2 linked regions of the Asanoa ferruginea genome follow. Each later gene encodes a partner of the first gene's protein in a complex. Links are inferred from orthologs where the notes say so. Each region holds a gene or a part of one and is shown in the gene's direction. Other genes may lie near its edges.

What was found.
Region 2: sucB (region 1) and DFJ67_RS16140 share a complex: the UniProt entries of both Bacillus subtilis proteins name them as parts of the 2-oxoglutarate dehydrogenase (OGDH) complex. The link is inferred for Asanoa ferruginea from one-to-one orthologs.

What each region holds. Positions count from the first base shown.
Region 1 is NZ_QUMQ01000001.1:8,876,186-8,879,448, forward strand. The notes cover bases 76-3,033. They hold sucB (2-oxoglutarate dehydrogenase, E2 component, dihydrolipoamide succinyltransferase), read left to right. Parts: upstream 76-593; coding sequence 594-2,474; downstream 2,475-3,033. Other genes in these bases: lpdA (dihydrolipoyl dehydrogenase), read left to right, coding at 76-551; DFJ67_RS41285 (MFS transporter), read left to right, coding at 2,586-3,033. Outside these bases: more of lpdA, read left to right, coding at 1-75; more of DFJ67_RS41285, read left to right, coding at 3,034-3,263. UniProt on the Bacillus subtilis protein: E2 component of the 2-oxoglutarate dehydrogenase (OGDH) complex which catalyzes the second step in the conversion of 2-oxoglutarate to succinyl-CoA and CO(2).
Region 2 is NZ_QUMQ01000001.1:3,408,203-3,412,792, reverse strand. The notes cover bases 220-4,504. They hold DFJ67_RS16140 (multifunctional oxoglutarate decarboxylase/oxoglutarate dehydrogenase thiamine pyrophosphate-binding subunit/dihydrolipoyllysine-residue succinyltransferase subunit), read left to right. Parts: upstream 220-521; coding sequence 522-4,304; downstream 4,305-4,504. Other genes in these bases: DFJ67_RS42725 (DUF6104 family protein), read left to right, coding at 4,309-4,485; DFJ67_RS16145 (ABC transporter permease subunit), read left to right, coding at 220-388. Also shown: more of DFJ67_RS16145, read left to right, coding at 1-219; pta (phosphate acetyltransferase), read left to right, coding at 4,533-4,590. UniProt on the Bacillus subtilis protein: E1 component of the 2-oxoglutarate dehydrogenase (OGDH) complex which catalyzes the decarboxylation of 2-oxoglutarate, the first step in the conversion of 2-oxoglutarate to succinyl-CoA and CO(2).

The sequences.
Region 1 (3,263 bases):
GCGTCACGCTCGACCGCGGCTTCGTGATCACCGACGAGCGGCTGCGCACCTCGGTGCCCAACGTCTTCGCCGTCGGCGACATCGTGCCCGGCCTCCAGCTCGCCCACCGCGGCTTCCAGCAGGGCATCTTCGTCGCCGAGGAGATCGCCGGGCTCAACCCGGCCGTCATCGACGAGGCCGGCATCCCGCGGGTCACCTACTCCGACCCCGAGCTGGCGTCGGTCGGCCTCACCGAGGCCAAGGCCAAGGAGCGCTACGGCGCCGAGAAGGTCACCGCCTACAACTACAACCTCGGCGGCAACGGCCGCAGCCAGATCCTCAAGACCGCGGGCTTCATCAAGGTCGTCCGGGTCGACGACGGGCCGGTTGTCGGGATTCACATGGTCGGCGCACGGGTCGGCGAGTTGATCGCCGAGGCCCAGCTGATCTACAACTGGGAGGCCTACCCGGCCGAGGTCGCCCAGCTCATCCATCCGCACCCGACGCAGTCGGAGGCGCTCGGCGAGGCACACCTCGCCCTCGCCGGCAAGCCGCTGCACGCGCACGCCTAGCCGACCCGTCCCCGGTCGCACGACAAAGGAGTCCTGAGAGAGATGCCGGTATCGGTCACCATGCCTCGCCTCGGCGAGAGCGTCACCGAGGGCACGATCACCCGCTGGTTGAAGCAGGAGGGTGACACCGTCGAGGTCGATGAGCCGTTGCTGGAGGTCTCCACCGACAAGGTCGACACGGAGATCCCGTCGCCGGCCGCCGGTGTGCTCAGCCGCATCGTCGTCCACGAAGACGAGACGGCCGAGGTCGGCAGCGAGCTCGCGGTGATCGACGGGGAAGGCTCCGGTGGCGGTGCGCCCGCGGCGGAGTCCGCGCCCGCCGAGGCCGCGGTGCCGTCGGCCGAGGCGGAGACCGAAGCTGACGCCGAGGCCGAGGCCGCTGAGCCCGAGCCCGCCGCGGAGCCGGAGCCGGCCCCCGTGGCCCAGGCCGCCGAGTCCGGTGGCGGCGAGTCGGGTGGCGGCGAGTCCACTGTGGTCGCCATGCCGGCACTCGGCGAGAGCGTCACCGAGGGCACGGTCACCCGCTGGCTCAAGGAGGTCGGCGACACCGTCGAGGTCGACGAGCCGCTGCTCGAGGTCTCCACCGACAAGGTCGACACGGAGATCCCGTCGCCGGTCGCCGGCACGCTGCTGGAGATCAGGGTTCCGCAGGACGAGACCGCTGACGTCGGCGCGGCGCTCGCCGTGATCGGCGCGGCCGGTGGTGCTACCGGCGGCTCGTCCGCGCCGGCGCCCGCCCCGACCGAGGCGGCCGCGCCGGCCAAGGCGGAGCCTGCCGAGGCCAAGCCCGCCGAGGCCAAGCCCGCCGAGGCCAAGCCCGCCGAGACGAAGCAGGAAGCTCCGGCCCCCGAGCCCGCGCAGGCGCAGCCGGCCAAGGCACCCGCGCCGCGCCAGGCACCGGCCCGTGAGCCGGCCCCGGCAGCCGCCGCGGCCGCGCCGGCCCGCCCAGCGCAGTCGGCCGCGCCCGGCGGCGACGAGAGCAACGGCTACGTCACCCCGCTGGTCCGCAAGCTGGCCAACGACCAGGGTGTCGACCTGTCGACGCTGAGCGGCACCGGCGTCGGCGGCCGGATCCGCAAGCAGGACGTGCTCGACGCCGCGGCCAAGGCCAAGGAGGAGGCGGCCGCCCGTGCCGCCGCTCCGGCAGCACCGGCCGCGCCCGCCGCCGCGCCGAAGGCCGCAGCCGCGCCGAGCCCGCTGCGCGGCCGGGTGGAAAAGCTGACCCGCATCCGCCGCACGATCGCGACCCGCATGGTCGAGTCGCTCCAGGTGTCGGCTCAGCTCACCACCGTGGTCGAGGTCGACGTGACCCGCATCGCGCAGTTGCGCCAGCGGGCCAAGAACGACTTCCAGCAGCAGCACGGCGTCAAGCTGTCGTTCCTGCCGTTCTTCGCGCTGGCGTCGGTGGAGGCCCTGCGCACCCACCCGTCGGTCAACTCGAAGATCGACATGGAGGCCGGCGAGGTCACCTACTACGACGCCGAGCACCTGGCCATCGCGGTCGACACCGAGAAGGGCCTGGTCGTTCCGGTCATCAAGGACGCCGGCGACCTCAACCTGGCGGGCCTGGCCCGGCGGATCGCCGACGTGGCCGAGCGCACCCGGAGCAACAAGATCAGCCCCGACGAGTTGTCCGGCGGCACGTTCACGCTGACCAACACCGGCAGCCGGGGCGCGCTGATCGACACGCCGATCATCAACCAGCCCCAGGTCGCGATCCTGGGCACCGGCGCGGTCGTCAAGCGCGCGGTCGTCATCAACGACCCCGACCTGGGCGAGGTCATCGTGCCCCGCTCGATGGTCTACCTGTCGCTGTCCTACGACCACCGGATCGTCGACGGTGCCGACGCCGCCCGGTTCCTGACCGCGATCAAGGAGCGGCTCGAGGCCGGCAACTTCGAGGCTGACCTCGGCCTCGCCTGACGGTTGTTGTTTCGTTGAAGGGCCCGGCGCGTTCGCGCCGGGCCCTTCGCTCTATCGCGTTCGCCGTTTCCGGGCGAGCATGTCGGGGTGCCCGCTGCCGGACCTCCCGCCATGGATCGTCGACTGACGTTCCTGTTCGCCCTCGCTGCCGGGGTCGCCGTCGGCAACCTCTACCTGGCCCAACCGCTGCTCGACTTGATCGGCCGGGATCTCGGGGCGTCCGCCACCAGCGCCGGGTGGTTGATCACGGCGACCCAGGTCGGCTATGCCGCCGGCGTGTTGCTGATCGTGCCGCTCGGCGACGTGGTCGACCGGCGGAGGCTGGTGCCCGGCATGTTGCTGTGCTCTGCGGCGGCGCTGGCGTTCTGTGCGGTGGCGCCGACGATCGGGGCGTTGCTGGTCGCGGTGAGCCTGCTCGGCCTCACCACGGTCTCCGGTCAGATCCTCACCCCACTCGCCGGCGACCTCGCCGATGACGCGCGCCGGGGCCGCGTCGTGGGCACGGTGGCGTCCGGGATCCTGACCGGCATCCTGACCTCGCGCACCATCAGCGGTCTGGTCGCCGACGTGGCCGGGTGGCGGGCCATCTTCGCGGTGGCGGCGGTTGGTGCCGCGGCGCTGGCCGTGTTGCTCTACCGGGCGCTCCCCCCGCTCCTGCCGAAGACCCGGCTGCCCTATCGCGCGCTGATCGCCTCGGTGGCCGTGCTGGCCCTGCGGGAACGCACCGTGCGCTGGACGCTGGTGCTGGGCGCGACCGGGTTCGCCACGTTCACGATGTTCTGGACATCG
Region 2 (4,590 bases), 5.5 Mb from region 1 along the record:
AAACCTGCCGACCCACTTCGGCGACTCGTCGGTGCAGCGGGCCATCCTGCTCAACGGCCTGGCCTACCTGCTCTGGGGCATCTTCGGCGTGGGCATCGGCGTGCTGATGCGCAGCCAGATCGCGGCGACCGTGACGGCCGTGCTGGCCTATGTGCTCGGCACCGCGATCGTCGGCTTCCTGTTCACGCTGCTCTCCCAGTCGCTCGACCAGCCGTGGATCAACAACGTGCAATACGCACTGCCGTCGATCGCTTCCGGGTTGATGGTCGCTGGGCGTGACCTTCCCGACCAGCCGGCCTACTGGGTCGGCGGCGTGATCCTGGTCGCCTGGGCCGTGGTCACCGGCACTGTCGGAACCCTCATCACACGCACGCGCGACATCTCCTAACATCTTCCCGCGTTTTAACCTGTGAGACGTGACACGGACGGACGTCGGCGACGGCCGTCCATGTCGCGCGGCGTAGCCTTGGACCCGACTTCTCACACATACACACAGCGCGCGGAAGAGGCGATTACCGGCCGTGTCGAGCCAGCAGACATCCGATAACCCACTGGCGGGTTTCGGCCCCAACGAGTGGATCGTCGACGAGATGTATCAGCGCTATCTCGCGGATCCGAAGAGCGTAGACCCGGCGTGGCACGACTTTTTCGCCGACTATCGCCCAGACGGTGACGGCTCCTCGCCCACTCAGGCCACCGCCAAGACCGCGAAGCAGACGGCCGCCCGCGCCGGCACCGACGCCCCCGGTGCGGCCACGTCCCCCGAGCCCCGTGCGGCCGATGCGAAGCCCGCCGCGAAGGTAACCCCGGCAACTGCGAAGAGTGACGGCAAGGTGGAAACCCCCGCGAAGGCCGTCAAGGCCCCGGCGCAGCCGCGACCCGCCACGACCCCCGCCCCCGCCAAGACCTCTCCTCCCGCCAGCAAGGCCGCGGCGCCCGCGGCCGATAAGGCTGCCGAGACCACCCCCTTGCGTGGCGTCGCCGCGCGCATCGTCCAGAACATGGACGCCTCTCTCGCGGTCCCGACCGCGACCAGCGTCCGGGCCGTGCCCGCGAAGCTCCTGGTCGACAACCGCATCGTGATCAACAACCACCTGGCCCGCGGCCGGGGTGGCAAGGTCAGCTTCACCCACCTGATCGGCTGGGCGATGGTCCGCGCGCTGCGCGAGATCCCGGAGATGAACAACTCGTTCACCGAGGTCGGCGGCAAGCCCGCGGTCGTGCAGCCCAACCACATCAACCTGGGCATCGCGATCGACCTCAAGCGTCCCGACGGCACCCGCACTCTGGTCGTGCCGTCGATCAAGGGCGCCGAGGCGATGGACTTCCGGCAGTTCTGGCAGGCCTATGAGGACATCGTCCGGCGGGCCCGGCGCAACGAGCTGACCATGGACGACTACGCCGGCACGACGATCTCGCTGACCAACCCGGGCGGCATCGGCACCGTGCACTCGCAGCCCCGGCTGATGGTCGGCCAGGGCACGATCATCGGCGTCGGCGCGATGGAATACCCGGCCCCCTACGCCGGCATGTCCGAAGAGCGGCTGGCCGACCTCGCCGTCAGCAAGATCATCACGCTGACCAGCACCTACGACCACCGGATCATCCAGGGCGCGCAGTCCGGCGAGTTCCTCAAGGCGATCCACGAGCTGGTGCTCGGCGAGCGCGGCTTCTACGACCAGATCTTCACCTCGCTGCGGATCCCCTACGAGCCGGTCCGCTGGATGCGCGACGTCGCGGTCAGCTCCGAGGGCGCGATCGACAAGACCGCGCGGGTGATCGAGCTGATCCACGCCTACCGGGTGCGCGGTCACCTGATGGCCGACACCGACCCGCTCGAGTTCAAGATGCGCAGGCACCCCGACCTCGACGTGCTCCAGCACGATCTGACCCTGTGGGACCTCGACCGCAGCTTCCCGGTCGGCGGTTTCGCGGGCAAGCAGACGCTCAAGCTGCGCGACATCCTCGGCGTGCTGCGCGACAGCTACTGCCGCCGGGTCGGCATCGAATACATGCACATCCAGGACCCGGAAGAGCGGCGCTGGATCCAGGACCGGATAGAGCGCAAATACGAGAAGCCGACGCCGGAGGAGCAGAAGCACATCCTCAACCGGCTCAACGCGGCCGAGGCGTTCGAAACCTTCCTGCAGACGAAATACGTAGGCCAGAAGCGCTTCTCGCTCGAAGGTGGAGAGTCGCTGATCCCGCTGCTCGACGAGGTGCTCCAGACCGCCGCCGAGGGCGACCTCGACGAGGTCGTGATCGGGATGGCCCACCGCGGCCGGCTCAACGTGCTCGCCAACATCGTCGGCAAGCCCTACGAGAAGATCTTCTCCGAGTTCGAGGGGCACATCGACCCGAAGTCGGCGCACGGCTCCGGCGACGTGAAATACCACCTGGGCCAGAACGGCAAGTTCACGACGCCCGACGGTGAGCACGCGATCAGCGTCTCGGTGACCGCCAACCCGTCGCACCTCGAAGCCGTCGACCCGGTGATGGAAGGCATCGTCCGGGCCAAGCAGGACCGCATCGACCTCAAGCTGGAGGGCTACACCGTCCTGCCGCTGGCCATCCACGGCGACGCGGCCTTCGCGGGCCAGGGCGTGGTCGCGGAGACGCTCAACCTCTCGCAGCTGCGCGGCTACCGCACCGGCGGCACCGTGCACGTGGTGGTCAACAACCAGGTCGGCTTCACCACCGCGCCGGAATACTCGCGCTCGTCGCTCTACTCGACCGACGTCGCCCGGATGATCCAGGCGCCGATCTTCCACGTCAACGGCGACGACCCCGAAGCCGTCGTCCGGGTCGCGCGGCTGGCGTTCGAATACCGCCAGGCGTTCAACAAAGACGTGGTGATCGACCTGGTCTGCTACCGGCGCCGCGGTCACAACGAGGGCGACGACCCTTCGATGACCAACCCGCTGATGTACGCGATCATCGACCAGAAGCGTTCGGTCCGGAAGCTCTACACCGAGGAGCTGATCGGCCGCGGCGACATCACCGTCGACGACGCCGAAGAGCTGCTCCGTGACTACCAGGCCCAGCTCGAGCAGGTGTTCAAGGCGACCCGCGACGCGGCGGCCAGCGGCACCCGGCCGGTGCGCAGCCGTCAGCCCGAGCCGGAGCCGGCGGTCGAGACGGCCGTTCCGATCGAGGCGGTCCGCGCGGTCGGCGAGGCACACGTCAACCTGCCGGAGGGCTTCACCCCGCACAAGCGGCTCCAGCAGTTGCTCGACCGGCGCCACAAGATGTCTGTCGAGGGCAACATCGACTGGGGCTTCGGCGAGATCATCGCGTTCGGCACGCTGCTGGCCGACGGGCTCACCGTCCGGCTGGCCGGCCAGGACTCGCGCCGCGGCACGTTCGTGCAGCGGCACGCCTCGGTCGTCGACGCCGACACCGGCAAAGACTTCCTGCCGCTGCAGACGCTCACGAAGGACCGCGCCCGGTTCTTCATCCACGACTCGCTGCTCTCCGAATACGCCGCGATGGGCTTCGAATACGGCTACTCGGTGGAGAACACCGAGGCGCTGGTGTTGTGGGAGGCCCAGTTCGGCGACTTCGCCAGCGGCGCCCAGTCGGTGATCGACGAGTTCATCACTTCGGGCGAGGTCAAGTGGGGCCAGCAGTCGGCGCTGACGCTGCTGCTCCCGCACGGCCACGAGGGCCAGGGTCCCGACCACACCTCCGGCCGGCCCGAGCGCTGGCTCCAGATGTGCGCCGAAGACAACATGCGGGTGGCCATCCCGACCACCCCGGCCAACTACTTCCACCTGCTGCGCCGGCAGGCCCTGTCGTCGAAGCGCAAGCCGCTGGTGGTCTTCACGCCCAAGTCGCTGCTGCGGCACAAGCTGGTCGTCTCGTCGGTGGAAGACTTCGCCACCGGCAGCTTCCAGCCGGTCATCCCCGACACCAGCGGGCTCGACCCGGCCGGTGTGCGGCGGGTGCTGCTCTGCTCCGGCAAGCTCTACTACGACCTGGTGCAGGCCCGCGCCGAGCGCAAGATCACCGACACCGCACTCGTACGCATGGAGCAGCTCTACCCGCTCCCCGTCGACGAGGTAAAGGCGGCGCTGGCGCAGTTCCCCAACGCGGTCGACTTCGCCTGGGTGCAGGAAGAGCCGGCCAACCAGGGTGCCTGGTCGTTCGTCGCGCTCAACCTGCTCGAGCACCTCGAGGGCGTGCGGCTGCGGCGGATCTCCCGCCCGGCGGCCGCGGCGCCGTCGGTGGGCTCGACCCGGCTGCACGACGCCGAGCAGAGCGCGCTGATCGAGGCCGCACTGCCTCGGCCCGCTGAGGGGTAGGAACGTGTACTTCACCGACCGGGGCATCGAGGAGCTGACCGAGCGCCGAGGTGCCGAGACGGTGTCGCTGGAGTGGGTCGCCGACCGGCTCCGCGACTTCGTCGACGACAACCCGGAGTTCGAGACGCCGATGGAGCGCTTCGCCACCTTCCTGGCCCGCCTCGACGACGACGAAGACTGACGCGCCGATCACTGCGCCCCACAGGCCCACCTCGGTAGGTTGGGTTGGTGGGGCGCAGTGTCTATATCGCCGGTTTCGGCGAAGGTGGCGGCAAGTCGACGGTGG